Regions from separate parts of the Streptomyces sp. NPDC035033 genome, predicted to be linked through region 2. Evidence: predicted binding sites of a transcription regulator. Region 2 holds the regulator's gene; the other holds the start of a gene.
What was found. Region 2 encodes HrcA, which represses chaperone genes, less so after heat shock. Its sites were predicted from a motif close to TTNGCACTCNGNNNNNCNGAGTGCNAA; they were not measured.
Positions count from the first base shown of each region.

Region 1: groL (chaperonin GroEL) is a predicted target of HrcA. The motif match lies at 3,814-3,840, and genes of this name have one in related genera.

Region 1 is NZ_JBEZUZ010000011.1:58,014-64,175, forward strand. It holds gene AB0E83_RS07360 (carbohydrate ABC transporter permease) at 1-156, shown strand, start outside; gene AB0E83_RS07365 (hydroxyacid dehydrogenase) at 191-1,210, shown strand; gene AB0E83_RS07370 (ester cyclase) at 1,415-2,113, shown strand; gene groL (chaperonin GroEL) at 2,176-3,804, opposite strand; gene groES (co-chaperone GroES) at 3,907-4,215, opposite strand; gene AB0E83_RS07385 (DUF6234 family protein) at 4,494-5,018, shown strand; gene AB0E83_RS07390 (polysaccharide deacetylase family protein) at 5,009-5,935, opposite strand; gene AB0E83_RS07395 (class I SAM-dependent methyltransferase) at 6,073-6,162, shown strand, end outside.
Region 2 is NZ_JBEZUZ010000064.1:12,738-18,899, forward strand. It holds gene hemW (radical SAM family heme chaperone HemW) at 1-485, shown strand, start outside; gene AB0E83_RS23995 (DUF3097 domain-containing protein) at 506-1,312, opposite strand; gene AB0E83_RS24000 (MBL fold metallo-hydrolase) at 1,323-2,060, opposite strand; gene hrcA (heat-inducible transcriptional repressor HrcA) at 2,198-3,217, shown strand; gene dnaJ (molecular chaperone DnaJ) at 3,218-4,357, shown strand; gene AB0E83_RS24015 (nitronate monooxygenase) at 4,597-5,685, shown strand; gene AB0E83_RS24020 (16S rRNA (uracil(1498)-N(3))-methyltransferase) at 5,682-6,162, shown strand, end outside.

The sequences.
Region 1 (6,162 bases), on a different contig from region 2:
GGCCTGTACGCGTGGAACAGCAACGCCCACGCGGAACCCGACTACTACCCGCTCGTCGTCACCGGCTCCCTGCTCGCCGTCGTCCCCCTCGTCCTCGCCTTCGTCTCGCTCCAGCGCCACTGGAAGGCCGGCCTGACCGCCGGCAGCGTCAAGTGAGGAGCACCGCCACGTGAGGAGCACAGGCCCCGCCATGCACCCGACCACCGACCCCCGCCCGGCCCTCCTGCTCGCGATGGGCCCCGGCGTCGCCGACCGCCTCCTCACCGACGCCCACCGGGCCCGCCTCGCGGCCCTCACCCGCACCGACCCGCGCCTGGTCGCCCACGACCTGACCGCCCCCGGCCCGAAGGCCGCCGCCGCCCTCGCCGAGGCCGAACTCCTCCTCACCTGCTGGGGCGCCACCCCGCTCACCCCGGAGGTCCTGGCCCGCGCGCCCCGGCTCAAGGCCGTGGTGCACGCGGCCGGTTCGGTCAAGCACCACATCACCGGCGCCTGCTGGGAGCGCGGCCTCCGGGTCACCTCGGCGGCGAGCGCCAACGCCCTGCCCGTCGCCGAGTACACCCTCGCCGCGATCCTCTTCGCCGGGAAGCGGGTGCTGCGCGCGGCCCAGCGGTACGCCGGGCTCCGGACCGGCCACGCCTGGCTCGACGAGGCCGCCGACTGGGGCAACTACCGCCGCACGGTCGGCATCGTCGGCGCCTCCCGCATCGGCCGCCGGGTCGTCGAGCTGCTGCGCCCCTTCGACGTCGAGGTGCTGCTGTACGACCCGTACCTGACCGCTCCCCCGCCGGGGGCGCGCCTCGCCGGCCTGGACGAGCTCTGCTCCCGCAGCTCGGTCGTCTCCGTGCACGCGCCCCAACTCCCGTCCACGTACCGGATGATCGGGGCCCGCCAGCTCGCCGCCCTGCCCGACGGCGCGACCCTGATCAACACCTCCCGGGGCTCCCTGATCGACGAGGAGGCGCTGCTCCCCCACCTGACGGCGGGCCGCCTGCACGCGGTCCTCGACGTGACCGACCCCGAACTGCCGCCGCCGGACTCCCCCCTCTACACCCTCCCGAACGTCCTCCTCACGCCCCACATCGCCGGCTCGCTGGGCAACGAGCTCCACCGGATGGCCGACCAGGCCCTGGACGAGATCGTCCGCTACACCCGGGGCGAGCCCTTCGCGGAGGAGGTCAAGGCCGCCGACCTCACCCGGTCGGCCTAGGTCGTCTCTTCCGGATCATGCCGGGCTCGCGACGCCTGGCACGCACGCTCGCCGCGTTGTCGTCGGTCGCCGATGCTCCGCATGGACTCCCTCCTCCGCCTTGCGAGCGCACGCACCAGACGCCGCTCCCTGATCCGGCCTGATCCGAAAGAGACGACCTAGACTGGAAGGGTCCACCCGCGGCTTCGCCCGTCGGAGGCGGCCATGACCTTCGTGCAGATCATCGAGTGCAGGACGAGCCGGGTCGAGGAGCTCAACCGGCTCATGGACCGGTGGGTCGAGGAGACCCGGGGGAAACGGACCGCCACCCGCGGCATCGTCGGGACCGACCGGTCCGACGCCTCGCACGTCGTGGAGATCGTCGAGTTCCCCTCGTACGACGTGGCCATGCGCAACTCGCAGCTGCCGGAGACCGACCGGATCTTCCGGGAGATGGTGGCCCTCTGCGACGAGATGCCGACCTTCACCGATCTGGACGTGGTCCGGGACGAGGCGCTGTACAAGGCGAACGCGCGGCAGCTGTTCGAGCGGCTGGCGGACGGCACGGACGTGGCGCTGCTCGACGTCCTGCTCGCCGAGGGCTACCACGACCACGATCCGGCGAACCCGCAGGACGCCATCGGGACGGACGCGGTCCGGCGCGAGGTGGAGGAGTGGCGCGCCGGCTTCGACTTCGCGTTCACCGTCGAGGACCAGATCGCCGACGGCGACCGCGTGTGCACCCGGTGGAGCTGGAAGGGGACCCACGTCGGCGACTTCATGGGCCTCCAGCCGACCGGCATGGAGGTCACCATGACCGGCACCACCGTCCACCGCTTCGGCGACGACGGCAAGATCGTCGAGGGCTGGTGGCAGTACGACCTGCTCGGACTGATGAACCAGCTCGGCGCGGTCGAGGCGTAGGGAGAGACACCGAGGCCCGGTGCCCCCGCGACGGGAGCACCGGGCCTCGCGACGTTCACACGTCAGTGGGAGTGGCCGTGACCGTGGCCGTGACCGTGGTCCGCCGGCTCCTCCTCCTTCTTCTCCACCACGAGGGTCTCGGTGGTGAGGAGCAGGGAGGCGATGGAGGCGGCGTTCTCCAGGGCGGAGCGGGTGACCTTGACCGGGTCGATGACGCCGGCCTTGACCAGGTCGCCGTACTCGCCGGTGGCGGCGTTGAAGCCCTGGCCCTTGTCGAGCTCGGCGACCTTGGAGGTGATGACGTAGCCCTCCAGGCCGGCGTTCTCGGCGATCCAGCGCAGCGGCTCGACGGCGGCGCGGCGGACGACGGAGACGCCGGTGGCCTCGTCGCCGGTCTTGCCGAGGTTGTCCTCCAGGACCTTCACGGCGTGGACGAGCGCGGAGCCACCACCGGAGACGATGCCCTCCTCGACCGCGGCGCGGGTCGCGGAGATGGCGTCCTCCAGACGGTGCTTCTTCTCCTTCAGCTCCACCTCGGTGGCGGCGCCGACCTTGATCACGCACACGCCGCCGGCCAGCTTCGCGAGGCGCTCCTGGAGCTTCTCGCGGTCCCAGTCGGAGTCCGTGGTCTCGATCTCGGCCTTGATCTGGGCGACGCGGCCCGCGACGTCGGCGGAGTCGCCGCCGCCGTCGACGATGGTGGTGTCGTCCTTGGTGACGGTCACGCGGCGGGCGGTGCCCAGCACGTCCAGACCGGCCTGGTCGAGCTTGAGGCCGACCTCCTCGGCGATGACGGTGGCACCGGTGAGGGTGGCCATGTCGCCGAGCATCGCCTTGCGGCGGTCGCCGAAGCCGGGGGCCTTGACGGCCACGGCGTTGAAGGTGCCGCGGATCTTGTTGACGACGAGGGTGGAGAGGGCCTCGCCCTCGACGTCCTCGGCGATGATCAGCAGCGGCTTGGAGCCACCGGACTGGATGACCTTCTCCAGGAGGGGCAGCAGGTCCTGGATGGAGGAGATCTTGCCCTGGTGGATCAGGATGTACGGGTCGTCGAGGACGGCCTCCATGCGCTCCTGGTCGGTGACCATGTACGGCGAGAGGTAGCCCTTGTCGAAGGCCATGCCCTCGGTGAAGTCGAGCTCCAGGCCGAAGGTGTTGGACTCCTCGACGGTGATGACGCCGTCCTTGCCGACCTTGTCCATCGCCTCGGCGATGAGCTCGCCGACCTGCTGGTCCTGCGCGGAGAGCGCGGCGACGGCGGCGATGTCGGACTTGTCGTCGATCGGGCGCGCGGTGGCGAGCAGCTCGTCGGAGACGGCCTTGACCGCGGCGTCGATGCCCTTCTTCAGGGCGGCCGGGGAGGCGCCGGCGGCGACGTTGCGCAGGCCCTCGCGGACGAGCGCCTGGGCGAGGACGGTGGCGGTGGTGGTGCCGTCACCCGCGATGTCGTTGGTCTTGGTCGCCACCTCCTTCACGAGCTGGGCGCCGAGGTTCTCGTACGGGTCCTCGATCTCGACCTCGCGGGCGATCGTGACACCGTCGTTGGTGATGGTGGGGGCGCCGAACTTCTTGTCGATGACGACGTTGCGGCCCTTGGGGCCGATCGTCACCTTCACCGTGTCGGCCAGCTTGTTGACGCCGCGCTCAAGGGCGCGACGGGCGTCCTCGTCGAACTTCAGGATCTTCGCCATGGGAGCGATTCAGCCCTCTCGGAAATCGGGTGGAAAAACAAACCGCGCCCCTGGACGCCCGTGGAGGGGGTCAGGGGCGCGGTTCACTGCACGTACGTCGTCTTACTTCTCGATGATCGCGAGCACGTCGCGGGCCGAGAGGACGAGGTACTCGTCGCCGTTGTACTTGACCTCGGTGCCGCCGTACTTGCTGTAGAGCACGACGTCGCCGACCTTCACGTCGAGCGGAAGGCGCTCGCCGTTCTCGAAGCGGCCCGGGCCCACGGCGAGGACGGCGCCCTCCTGGGGCTTCTCCTTCGCGGTGTCCGGGATGACCAGGCCAGAGGCCGTGGTCTGCTCGGCGTCGAGCGGCTGGACCACGATGCGGTCCTCGAGCGGCTTGATGGCAACCTTGGAGCTGGCGGTCGTCACGATCCGACCTCCCCCTTCGGAGATCTCGCGGGGTTAACTGTCTGAGGTGGCGACCAGGTGGATCCGTCGTCGCGGGTGCCGGACCTGCCCGTCGCTGTGTTGGCACTCTCCACTGGGGAGTGCCAGAGCCGAGACTATGACCGCGATTAGCACTCGGTCAAGCGGAGTGCCAATTCCTCACTCCGTGGCGGTTCCGGAAGGGCGCGGCGGGGCCGCGATCGGGTCTCGATCCGGGGAACGCGCGAGCGGATCACGGGGTTCCGTACGAAGGTGCCCCCATGGCCGCGTCCCGTCCCCCCGCCCCCACCGCCCTCGACGTCGCCCTCGCCGTGCTGCTGCTGGTGATCGACGCCGCCGCGCTGGGGATGCTCCTGCTCCTGACCGCGCTGGCGGCGCTGAGTTCGGGCGCCCCGGAGCATCCCGGGCAGCGGGCGGCGGGCGTCCCGCCGCCCTGGTGGTTCGTGGCGGCCATGGCGCTGATCGCCCTGTCCGGTGCGGCGCTGTGGCGCGGGGGGTGGTTCTGGGCGGGCGGGACGCAGATCGTCGTGGCGGTCCTGCTCGCCGGCGCCGCCCTGCTCTCCGCGGCCGAGGACCGGCTGCGCGAGGGCGCCCCCCGGCCCGTCCCCGGGGCGTCAGCCCCGGGAACCCTCCGCCCGGACGGTCTCCCCGTCCGGGCCGCGGTCCGCGACCCGCTCCACCGCCTTGCGGCCGAGGCGTTCGAGCGGGTCGACGGCGGAGGCGCAGCCGGTGAGGCCGAGGAGCAGGGCCGCGACCACGAGCGGGCGGAGCCGGCTCATACGTAGTCCTCCAGCTTGCCGACCGCGTACCCCTTGGACGTGATCACGTTCATCACCCGGCGGACCATGTCCGGCATGCTGCCCTTCCAGTCCTCCTCGCCGCGGAAGTGGGTGAGGACGATGTCGCCGGGGTGCAGGTCCCGGTCCCACTCGCGCCACTCCATGTGGTCGGGGAAGGCCTCGGAGGCCCAGAGCGGGACGGCCTTGACGCCGCAGGACTTGGCGGCGCGCAGGGTGTCCTCGTTGTAGTTGCCGTACGGCGGCCGGAAGAGCTCGGGGCGCTTGCCGTACTTCTTCTCGATGACGTCCTGCATCCCGCAGATCTCCCGCTTCTGGCGCGCGTAGGAGAGTCCGGGCAGGTACTTGTGGTTCAGGGTGTGGTTGTGGAGGGAGACGCCGCGCGGCTGGGACTTCTGCATCTTCGCGAAGTAGCCGTAGTCGTCGCTGACCACGTAGTCGCTGAGGAAGGCGCTGTACGGGATGTCCAGTTCGCTCATCATGCGGATGAGCTCGGGGTCCTTCTCGGCGCCGTCGTCGATCGTCAGGAAGACGACCTTCTCCTTGGTGGGGACGGTGGTGAAGACGGGCGGCAGTCCCTCGCCGTCGGTCTCGAACCCCTTCCGGGTGGTGATCCTCGGCTTCGTCCTCGGCGGGGCGGGCGCCTCCAGGGGCGTCAGCTTGAGGCCCCACTTCTTCGCGGCGGCGGCCCGCCGCTTCGCCCGCGCGGCCTTCTGCTCCGCCGCCACGGCCTTCTTCTCCCGGGCGAGCTGGGCGGCGGACTTGGCGGGGGCCTGCTGGCCGGCGGCGGGGGCCGGGGCGCCGGGGGCGCCGGGCTCGGCGCCGTCCCCGCAGGCGGCGGTGGAGGTGAGCGCGGCGACGAGGAGTGCGGCCCCCAGGGCGCGGCGCGAGCCACCCTTTGTCATCATTTCTTCCTTTTGTCGTACGACCGGTATGGCGCCGCATCCTGTCAGCGCGATCCGCCCGTCCGGCCGCGACACCGCCGTGGCGGCCCCACCGTCCCCCGCCCGGCCCACAGCGCACCCCCGGGGAGAATGGGACGGTGACCGACCTCGCCGCCTTCGCCGCCCTGCTCTCCCCCGAGGGCCAGACGCTCCTCGCCGCCCTGCGCGACTACGACCCCGCCCAGGAG
Region 2 (6,162 bases):
ACGACGTGCACGCCGACCGGTACCTGATCGCCGACGCGGCCTTCGAGGAGGCCGGGTTCTCCTGGTACGAGGTGTCCAACTGGACCACCTCCGAGGCCGGGCGGTGCCTCCACAACGAGCTGTACTGGCGCGGCGCCGACTGGTGGGGCGCGGGACCCGGCGCCCACTCGCACGTGGGCGGGGTGCGGTGGTGGAACGTCAAGCACCCCGGCGCGTACGCGGCGGCGCTCGGGGCCGGGAGGTCGCCGGGGGCCGGGCGCGAGGTGCTGTCCGACGAGGACCGGCGGGTCGAGCGGATCCTGCTGGAGCTGCGGCTGCGGGAGGGGGTCGAGCTGGGGCTGCTGAAGCCGGCGGGACTCGACGCCTCGCGGAAGGCGCTGGAGGACGGGCTGCTCGACGCGGGACCGTACGCCGCCGGGCGGGCCGTGCTGACCCTGCGGGGGCGGCTGCTGGCGGACGCGGTGGTGCGGGACCTGGTCGACTGAGGGGCCGCGGCCCCGGCCCGCTAGCCCGCCGTCACGAAGTCGATCAGTTCCTCCACGCGGCCCAGGAGCGCCGGCTCCAGGTCCTTGTAGGACGTGACGCGCTTCAGGATGGCCTGCCAGACCGCGCCCGTGTTCTCGGCGGGCCAGCCCAGGGCCCGGCAGGTGCCGGTCTTCCAGTCCTGGCCGCGGGGGACCTCCGGCCAGGCGGGGATGCCGAGGACGGAGGGCTTCACCGCCTGCCAGACGTCGATGTACGGGTGGCCGACGACCAGGACGTGCTCCGAGGTGACCTCGGCGGCGATCCGGGACTCCTTGGAGCCCGGCACCAGGTGGTCGACGAGGACGCCCAGCCGGGCGTCCGGGCCCGGGGCGAAGTCGGCGACGATCTCCGGGAGGCGGTCGACGCCCTCCAGGTACTCCACCACCACGCCCTCGATCCGCAGGTCGTCGCCCCAGACGCGCTCGACGAGCTCGGCGTCGTGGCGGCCCTCCACGTAGATGCGGCTCGTCCGCGCCACGCGCGCGCGTGCGCCGGGCACGGCGATCGAGCCGGAGGCCGTACGGGCGGGGCGCGCCGGCCCGCCGGACGCGGGGCGGACCAGGGTGACGACCCGGCCCTCCAGGAGGAAGCCGCGCGGCTCCAGCGGGAAGACCCGGTGCTTGCCGAAGCGGTCCTCCAGCGTCACCGTGCCCGCCTCGCAGCGGATCACCGCCCCGCAGAAGCCCGTCGAGACCTCCTCCACGACCAGGTCGGGGTCGGCCGGGACCTCGGGCACGGGGGCCCGCTTCTTCCAGGGGGGCGTCAGATCCGGGTCGTAGCTGCGCATTCCGGGGACGCTACGACACCCGGAAGCGGCGTGCCAGTTCATCGCGCTGGCGTCGGACGAACGCCGCGTCGACGACCGCGCCGTGACCGGGGACGTACAGGGCGTCCTCGCCGCCGAGGGCGAGGAGGCGGTCGAGGGCGTCGGGCCAGCGGGCGCCGAACGCGTCCGGGCCCGCCTGGGGCTCGCCGGACTCCTCGACCAGGTCGCCGCAGAAGACCACCTCCCGGTCGCCCGGCACGAGGAGGACCAGGTCGTGGCCGGTGTGGGCCGGTCCCACGTTGGCGAGGAGGACCTGCCGGCCGCCCAGGTCGAGGGTCCGCTCGCCGGTGACGACGTGGCGCGGGGCCACCAGCGCCTCCGCCGCCTCCGCCGCGGCCCGCTCCTCGACGCCCTGCCGCACCGCGTCCGCGTACAGCTCCTCGCGGGTCCGGGCGGAGGACAGCAGCTCCTCGGTGCCGACCGCGCCGAAGACCTCCGCGCCGGCGAAGGCCGCGGTGCCGAGGACGTGGTCGAAGTGGGGGTGGCCGAGTGCGATGTGCGTCACGCGCCGGCCGCCGGTGACCGCCTCCGCCTGGGCCCGGATCCCGGCGCCCTCGGCGAGCGTGGCGCCGGTGTCGTACAGCAGCACGGCCCGTTCTCCCACGACGAGGCCGGTGGTGGCGTCCCAGCCGGGGAGCCGCCGCCGGCCCACCCCCGCCGCGAGCCGTTCCCACCCCTGCGCCGCCCAGACCGCCTCGTCGATGTCCATGGGAGCGACGCTAGCGGGTCCGCCTCCTTGCCAGGAACGACGGGCCCGGCCGTACACTGGCCGGGGGTTTCCTGGCACTCGGACAGGGCGAGTGCCAAAAGCGGAGCAACCGGAACGGCGGAACGGGAGGTGTGCGCGTGCTGAGCGAACGCAGACTCGAGGTGCTGCGCGCCATCGTCCAGGACTACGTCGGGACCGAGGAGCCGGTGGGTTCCAAGGCGCTCACCGAGCGCCACAAGCTCGGTGTGTCGCCCGCCACCGTGCGCAACGACATGGCGGTGCTGGAGGAGGAGGGGTACATCGCCCAGCCCCACACCAGCGCCGGCCGGATCCCCACCGACAAGGGCTACCGCCTCTTCGTGGACCGGCTGGCCGGCGTCAAGCCGCTCTCGACCCCCGAGCGGCGCGCCATCCACAACTTCCTCGACGGGGCGGTGGACCTCGACGACGTCGTGGGCCGCACGGTGCGGCTGCTCGCGCAGCTGACCCGGCAGGTCGCCGTCGTCCAGTACCCCTCGCTCACCCGTTCCTCCATCCGGCACGTCGAACTGCTGTCGCTGGCCCCCGCCCGGCTGATGCTCGTCCTCATCACGGACACCGGGCGGGTCGAGCAGCGGGTGATCGACTGCCCCGCGCCCTTCGGCGAGACCTCCCTCGCCGACCTGCGGGCCCGGCTCAACAGCCGGGTCGGCGGCCGTCGCTTCGCCGACGTGCCGCAGCTGGTGCAGGACCTCCCCGAGTCCTTCGAGGAGTCCGAGGACCGCGCCACGGTCTCGACCGTGCTCGCGACCCTCCTGGAGACGCTCGTGGAGGAGCACGAGGAGCGGCTGATGATCGGCGGCACCGCCAATCTCACCCGCTTCGGACACGACTTCCCCCTGACGATCAGGCCCGTCCTGGAGGCCCTCGAGGAGCAGGTCGTGCTCCTCAAGCTCCTCGGCGAGGTCAAGGAATCGGGCATGACCGTACGCATCGGGCACGAGAACGCCTACGAGGGGCTGAACTCCACGTCCGTCGTCTCGGTCGGCTACGGTTCGGGCGGCGAGGCAGTCGCCAAACTCGGCGTGGTCGGACCGACCCGCATGGACTACCCCGGAACGATGGGAGCGGTACGCGCAGTGGCACGTTACGTCGGACAGATCCTGGCGGAGTCGTAAGTGGCCACGGACTACTACGCCACACTCGGCGTGCGCCGCGACGCTTCCCAGGACGAGATCAAGAAGGCCTTCCGCCGCCTCGCCCGCGAGCTTCACCCGGACGTCAACCCGGACCCGAAGACGCAGGAGCGGTTCAAGGAGATCAACGCCGCCTACGAGGTCCTGTCGGACCCGCAGAAGAAGCAGGTCTACGACCTCGGCGGCGACCCCCTCTCCGCCTCCGGCGGCGCGGGCGCGGCCGGCGGCTTCGGGGCCGGCGGCTTCGGCAACTTCTCCGACATCATGGACGCCTTCTTCGGCACGGCCTCGCAGCGCGGACCGCGCTCGCGGACCCGCCGCGGCCAGGACGCCATGATCCGCCTGGAGATCGACCTCAACGAGGCGGCCTTCGGCACCACCAAGGACATCCAGGTCGACACGGCCGTCGTCTGCACCACCTGTTCGGGCGAGGGCGCCGCGCCCGGCACCTCCGCGCAGACCTGTGACATGTGCCGCGGCCGCGGCGAGGTCTCGCAGGTCACCCGGTCCTTCCTCGGCCAGGTCATGACCTCCCGGCCCTGCCCCCAGTGCCAGGGCTTCGGCACCGTCGTCCCGACCCCGTGCCCCGAGTGCGCGGGCGACGGCCGGGTCCGCTCCCGCCGCACGCTGACGGTGAAGATCCCGGCCGGCGTCGACAACGGCACCCGGATCCAGCTCGCGGGCGAGGGCGAGGTCGGCCCCGGCGGCGGCCCCGCCGGCGACCTGTACGTCGAGATCCAGGAGACCCCGCACGAGGTCTTCCAGCGGCGTGGCGACGACCTGCACTGCACGGTCACCATCCCGATGACGGCGGCCGCGCTCGGCACCAAGGTGCAGCTCCAGACGCTCGACGGCCTGGAGGAGATCGACATCCGCCCGGGCACCCAGTCCGGTCAGTCGGTCCCCCTGCACGGCCGGGGCATCACGCACCTGCGGGGCAACGGGCGCGGCGACCTGATCGTCCACGTCGAGGTCCAGACCCCGACGAAGCTCGACCCCGAGCAGGAGCGCCTCCTGCGCGAACTGGCCAAGCTGCGCGGCGAGGAGCGCCCCACGGGCCAGTTCCAGCCTGGACAGCAGGGCCTGTTCTCGCGGCTGAAGGACGCGTTCAACGGGCGCTGAGCGGGTGGGCCCGCGCTGCTGGGGGTCCGGGGGTCGTCCCCCGGGCAAGCACGGTCAGCCGGGGCAGCAGGGCCTGTTCTCGCGGTTGAAGGACGCGTTCAACGGGCGCTGAGCGGACGCGTGGACGGGCGACGCGGACGGACGGCGGGTCCGTCCGGCGTGACCCCTGGGTGAGAGGGGCGGCACTCTGAGTGCCGCCCCTTTCCCGTGGGCGGGGAGGGGCATGACACGATGCCCATATGTCCACCACCGCACTGAACGATCTCTTCCGGTACCCGATCGTGCAGGCCCCCATGGCGGGTGGCGCCTCCTGTCCCGCGCTCGTCGGCGCCGTCGCGGAGGCCGGCGCGCTCGGCTTCCTCGCCGCCGGCTACAAGACGGCCGGCAGCCTCTACCAGGAGATCAAACAGGTGCGCGGGCTGACCGGACGGCCCTTCGGGGTCAACGTCTTCATGCCCCAGACCGGACCCGGCGCCGACCCTGCGGCCGTCGAGGTCTACCGGCACCAGCTCGCCGGGGAGGCCGGCTGGTACGAGACCGCGCTCGGCGACCCCGACTCCGGCCGTGACGACGGGTACGAGTCCAAGCTGGCGATCCTCCTGGAGGACCCCGTCCCCGTCGTCTCCTTCACCTTCGGCTGCCCGGCGCCCGAGACCTTCGAGGCCTTCGCCCGCGCCGGTACGTACACGCTCGTCACCGTCACCTCCGCCGAGGAGGCCCGCACGGCCCAGGCGGCCGGGGCCGACGCGCTGTGCGTCCAGGGCGTCGAGGCGGGCGGCCACCAGGGCTCGTACCGCGACGACCCGGCCGAGCAGCAGCCCGGCACCGGGCTGCTCGCCCTCCTCGCCCAGGTCCGGGAGGCGACCGCGCTGCCGCTCGTCGCGGCCGGCGGGCTCATGCGCGGCGAGCAGATCGCCGCCGTTCTCGCCGCCGGGGCCGCCGCCGCCCAGCTCGGCACCGCCTTCCTCGGCTGCCCCGAGTCCGGCGCCCACCCGCTGCACAAGCGGGCCCTGACCGACCCGCTCTTCACCCGGACCGCCCTCACCCGGGCCTTCTCCGGCCGGCCGGCCCGCGGGCTCGTCAACCGCTTCATGCGCGAGCACGGCCCGTACGCCCCCGCCGCCTATCCCGAGATCCACCACCTCACCGCCCCGCTGCGGAAGGCCGCGGCCGCCGCCGGCGACGCCCAGGGCATGTCCCTGTGGGCGGGCCAGGGCCACCGGCTGGCCCGCGAACTGCCCGCCGGGGAGCTCGTCGAGGTGCTCGCCGCCGAACTCGACACCGCCCTCACCGAACTCGCCGACCCGGCCCCCAGGAGTGCCCCATGACCGCCCCCGTCTTCGTCGTCGACACGATCCCGGACACCCGGCTGTTCACCCTGGACGGGCCCGAGGGCCGGCACGCCGTCTCCGTGAAGCGGCTCCAGCCGGGCGAGGACGTCGTCCTGACCGACGGCCGGGGCCGCTGGCTCGACTGCGTGGTGTTCGGCGTGGAGGGCAAGGACCGGCTGACCGTGGAGATTTCGTCGGTGTACGAGGACCCCGAGGAGCAGCCGCACCTCACCGTCGTCCAGGCCCTCCCCAAGGGCGACCGCGGCGAGCTCGCCGTCGAGACCATGACCGAGACCGGCGTCGACGCGATCGTGCCGTGGGCGGCCTCCCGCTGCATCACCCAGTGGCGCGGCGACCGCGGCCTCAAGGCGCTCGCCAAGTGGCGCTCCACCGCCCGCGAGGCCGGCAAGCAGTCCCGCCGCACCCGCTTCCCCGAGGTCGCCGACCTGATGACGACCAAGCAGGTCGCCCAGC